DNA from 2 places in the Thermopolyspora flexuosa genome. Region 1 is predicted to be linked to the other one. Evidence: predicted binding sites of a transcription regulator. Region 1 holds the regulator's gene; the other holds the start of a gene.
What was found. The regulator LexA, encoded in region 1, represses DNA repair genes until DNA is damaged. The targets are predictions, from matches to a motif close to TCGAACANNTGTTCGA.

Region 1 (2,395 bases):
GCGGTCCTCCGCACCGGCCCGCCGGGCATCCGCCCGCCCGTGGCCCGGTGACGCCTTCCGGGCGTCGCGCCCACGGCCGCCGCCTCACCGGCGGCCTCGGGGCGCACGCCGCGCCGTACCCGGGCGCGCGGATCGGGGCGCCGCGCGGGCGACGCCGCGACGGTCCGTGCCGCACGGGGTGCCGCGCCACGGGCCGGGGCCGGCCCGTGCTCACGTGCCGCCGTGACGGGCACGCCCGCGGCCCAGGAGGCGCGCGGGCCGAGGGTCCGGGCTCCGCCGGTCGGCGAGGCCCCGCGGGCGGCTCTGCGTCGCCTGGCGGCGGAGATCGGGATGACCGGGGCGAGGTGCTCGCCGCGCGGGAGGCCGCCGCGAGCGGCCGGATCGCCGGGCGGCTCGGAGCCCCCGCCCGAGGCTCCGCCGGAGGACCCGTCCGCGGACGTCGGCACGTCGATCCGCATCGCCGCCTCCCTCGAGAATCGCGAAAAAACGGATCAGTAAGATCGCGAATCGAACACCATATCGATCGAACTCCCGTACGATGTTGTACACCACGCGACCGTCGATTTCGAGACACTATCGAACAATTGTTTGATGATGATCTTGAATAGAGGTACGGTCGCGATGTGCGACAGGAAGAACACGGATCGGAAGACCGGCTCGTGACCGGGTTCGACGGGCCGCGCCGCGAGGAGGATTCATGAGCGAAAAGGAAGAGGCGGGCACCCCCGTCGATTTGGCGGTACGCCGGCGCGACGCCCTCGGGCTCACGCCCCGGCAGCGCAGAATTCTCGAGGTGATCCGGGAGTCGGTGCAGCGGCGCGGTTACCCGCCGTCGATGCGGGAGATCGGCGAGGCGGTCCAGCTCACCAGCACCTCCAGCGTGTCGCACCAGCTCACCGCGCTGCAGCGCAAGGGGTACCTGCGCCGGGACCCGCACCGCCCGCGGGCGCTGGAGGTCCGCCTGCCGGGTGAGCCGGCGCTGTGGGTCGATCCGGACGCGGGTTCCGAGGAGCAGCAGGGCGTGAACCGCCCGGCCGCCGCCTACGTGCCGCTCGTCGGCCGCATCGCCGCCGGTGGCCCGATCCTCGCCGAGGAGCGGGTCGAGGACGTCTTCGCGCTGCCCAAGCAGCTCGTCGGCGAGGGCACGCTCTTCCTGCTCCAGGTCACCGGTGACTCCATGATCGACGCGGCGATCATGGACGGCGACTGGGTGGTGGTGCGCCAGCAGCCCGTCGCGGAGAACGGCGACATCGTCGCGGCCATGATCGACGGCGAGGCGACGGTCAAGACGTTCAAGCGCAAGGACGGCCACGTCTGGCTCGTGCCGCAGAACCCCGCCTACGACCCGATCCCCGGCGACGAGGCGACCCTGCTCGGCCGCGTGGTGGCCGTGCTGCGCAAGCTCTGAGCCCGACGACCGGCCGGCCAGGCCCCGGCCGGATCATCGCCGCCCGGACGGCCAGGTGACCGTGCCGGGCCACACGCGTGCGGGCGGCGGGTCCCCCGCCGCCCCCGTGAAAAACGCCGTACGGCCCGCGACGGACGCGCTCGCGGGCCGTACGTTCGTCAGGTCCGTCAGGGAACGATGTTCACCAGCTTGGGCGCGCGGACGATCACCTTGCGCGGCTCACCGGACAGGTAGGCCTGCACCTTCTGGGAGGCGAGCGCCAGGGCCTGCAGCTCGGACTCGGAGATGTCCGGGGAGACCTCCAGGCGGTCGCGCACCTTGCCCGCGACCTGCACGACGCAGGTGACCGACTCGACCACGAGCAGCGCCGGGTCGGCCTCCGGCCAGGGCACGCGGGTGATCGTCGGCCCGTGGCCCAGCCGCTCCCAGCCCTCCTCGGCGACGTACGGCGCGACCAGGGAGAGCATGATCGCCAGCGCCTCGGCGGCCTCGCGCACCGCCGGGTCGGCCGCGCCCGGCCCGCTGTCGATCGCCTTGCGGATCGCGGAGGTGAGCTCCATCATCCGCGCCACGGCGACGTTGAACCGGTAGGACTCGACGAGCCGGGTGACCTCGTCGATCGTCCGGTGGGTGATCCGGCGCAGCTCCAGGTCGCCGTTCTCGAACGAGATGCCGGGCTCGCTCGCGGCACCGGCCTCGGTCATCACCCGCAGCGCGCGGGCGAGGTACTTCTGCGACGCGCCCGGCGAGACGTCGGCCCAGTCGATGTCGTCCTCCGGCGGGCCGGCGAAGACCATGGTGAGCCGCACCGCGTCGACGCCGTACTTGTCGATCTGCTCACCGAGGTCGACGCCGTTGCCGAGCGACTTCGACATCGCCTTGCCCTGGTTGATCACCTGGCCCTGGTTGAGCAGCCGGGTGAACGGCTCGGTGAAGTCGACCAGGCCCATGTCGTACAGGACCTTGGTGAAGAACCGGGAGTACAGC
Region 2 (2,395 bases), 180 kb from region 1:
CGGCGGGCACGCCGGCCGCCTCGGCGAGGGCGAGCATGCGGGTGGCGTTGCTCGCCTCGCGCGGGCCGTACCGGTCCACCAGCTCGACCACCACCGCGTCGCCCGCGGCGGCGCGCCACCGGTCGAGCAGCGCGCGGGCCTCCTGGTCGCGGCGGAGGGCGACCGCCCGGCCGACGTCGGAGCCCGGGCCGAGCAGCACGAACAGGCCCGGCGCGTGCTCGCCGACCAGCTCCGGGGTCACCCGCGGCTCACCGCGCTCGCCGAAGTGGTGCGCGGCCGTGACCAGGCGGCACAACTGCGGCCAGCCCTCGCTCCGGGCGAGCACGACCACGCGGTCCTCCCGGTCGCCGCCGCCGGCCAGGGCGAGGTCGGCGCCGGCGATCGGGCCGATGCCGGCCTCGTGGCACGCCGCGACGTGCTTGATCGCGCCGTAGAGGCCGTCGCGGTCGGTGAGCGCGAGCATGTCGGCGCCGTGCTCGGCGGCCCGGCGCACCAGGTCGGCCGGGAACGCGGTGCCGTACCGCAGCGAGTAGGCCGAGGCGACGTGCAGGTGCGGGAACGGGCCCGGCAGCGCCTCGGCGAACGCGGAGGCGTCCGGTGCGGCGATGTCCGGTGTCGTGACCATCAGTCCCACGCCCTCAGCAGCAGCCAGCGGTCGCCGGAGGTGTCGTAACGCAGCTCGTAGGTTCCGGTCGTGCCGCCGGGACTTGCCTCTACCCGCCAGAACCTGCGCTCACCGGGGTCGGTGTCCGAGGTCTTCCACCACTCGCGGGCCACCACCCAGTGTTCGAGCACCTGCCGGACGGTGTAGAGGCGGTCGCGCCAGACGAAGCGGACGGGGCTGCCGTCGCGGGTCCACACCTCGATGGGGTCACCGTAGAGTCTGCTCAAGGCGGTTCGTCTCCCTGTGGCCGTCGGTACGAAGCCACCCGGGGGAAGACGGGCGTCGGCGGTACTTCGAACATATGTTCCAAGCAGCATGAACGCAAGTCGCGCCACGCCGGGCCGTGACGCATACCCCACCGCAGAGTCACTTGACGACTACGCGTAATCTGGTTATGAGGCTCCGGCGACGCGGGCCGATGGCCCTCCCGGCGCGCACCGGACGTCCCGCCCCCGGCCGCAGGTCGACATCGCCCGGCACACCCCCATCGCGGGACGTTTCCCCCGGATGCCCCGAGGTGCTCGTCGGCCGTTCACAGAACCGCAACCGTTGTGCGACGTACTTGATCTGGCATGGCTTCACGCATTCGCTTACGTTCGGCGCACCGGTGCCTCTTCTGCGTAAATTGAGGGTTTGGAGTTCTGCGTGCTTTCGTCTCGTTTCTCCAGGAAAACCCGTTTTGCTGGGCTGGCCGCTGCCCTGACCGTGGCCGTCTCGTTCACCGCGGCCTGCGGCTCCGCCCCCACCGAGCAGGCGGGGGGTGCCGGCGCGTCCAAGGCCGCCACCGCCACCTCCGCCGCCGACCTCGGCGGCATGGACGCCCTCATCGCCGAGGCGAAGAAGGAGGGCCAGCTCAACGTCATCGCGCTCCCGCACGACTGGGCCAACTACGGCGAGATCATCAGCACCTTCAAGGCCAAGTACGGCATCCAGATCAACGAGGAGAACCCGGACGGGTCGAGCTCCGACGAGATCGCGGCGGTCAAGTCGCGGAAGGGCCAGGACCGGGCGCCCGACGTGCTCGACCTCGGTCAGACCTTCGCGCTCAGCGGCGCGGCCGAGGGCCTGTTCGCCCCCTACAAGGTGGCCTCCTGGGACAAGCTCCCCGACACCATGAAGGACCCGAACGGCCTCTGGTACAACGACTACGGCGGCTACATCTCGATCGGCTGCGACGCCAAGGCCGTCGGCACCTGCCCGAAGACCTTCGCCGACCTGCTCAAGCCCGAGTACAAGGGCAAGGTCGCGCTCAACGGCAACCCGACCAAGGCCGGCTCGGCGTTCGCCGGCGTGTTCGCCGCCGCGCTCGCCAACGGCGGCTCGTTCGACGACATCCAGCCCGGCCTCGACTTCTTCAAGAAGCTGAAGGAGGTCGGCAACTTCAACCCGGTCGAGACCACCACGGCGACCGTGGAGAAGGGCGAGACGCCGATCAGCATCGACTGGGACTACGTCAACGCCAAGTACGCCGAGGACTTCAAGTCCAAGGGCCTCGACTGGCAGGTCGTGATCCCGGAGGACGGCAAGTACGCCTCCTACTACGCGCAGGCGATCAACAAGGACGCCCCGCACCCGGCCGCGGCCCGGCTGTGGATGGAGTTCCTGTTCAGCCCCGAGGGCCAGAACCTCTACCTGAAGGGGTTCGCGCGGCCGGCGCTGCTGCCCGCGATGGAGGCCGACAAGACCGTGGACCCGCAGCTGCTTGAGAAGCTGCCCAAGGTCGAGGGGACC

Region 2: FHX40_RS05270 (DUF6504 family protein) is a predicted target of LexA. The motif match lies at 958-973, and genes of this name have one in related genera.

Annotation. Positions count from the first base shown of each region.
Region 1 is NZ_VFPQ01000001.1:1,371,555-1,373,949, reverse strand. It holds gene lexA (transcriptional repressor LexA) at 698-1,408, shown strand; gene leuS (leucine--tRNA ligase) at 1,576-2,395, opposite strand, start outside.
Region 2 is NZ_VFPQ01000001.1:1,187,913-1,190,307, reverse strand. It holds gene FHX40_RS05275 (DNA polymerase III subunit alpha) at 1-625, opposite strand, end outside; gene FHX40_RS05270 (DUF6504 family protein) at 625-891, opposite strand; gene FHX40_RS05260 (ABC transporter substrate-binding protein) at 1,370-2,395, shown strand, end outside.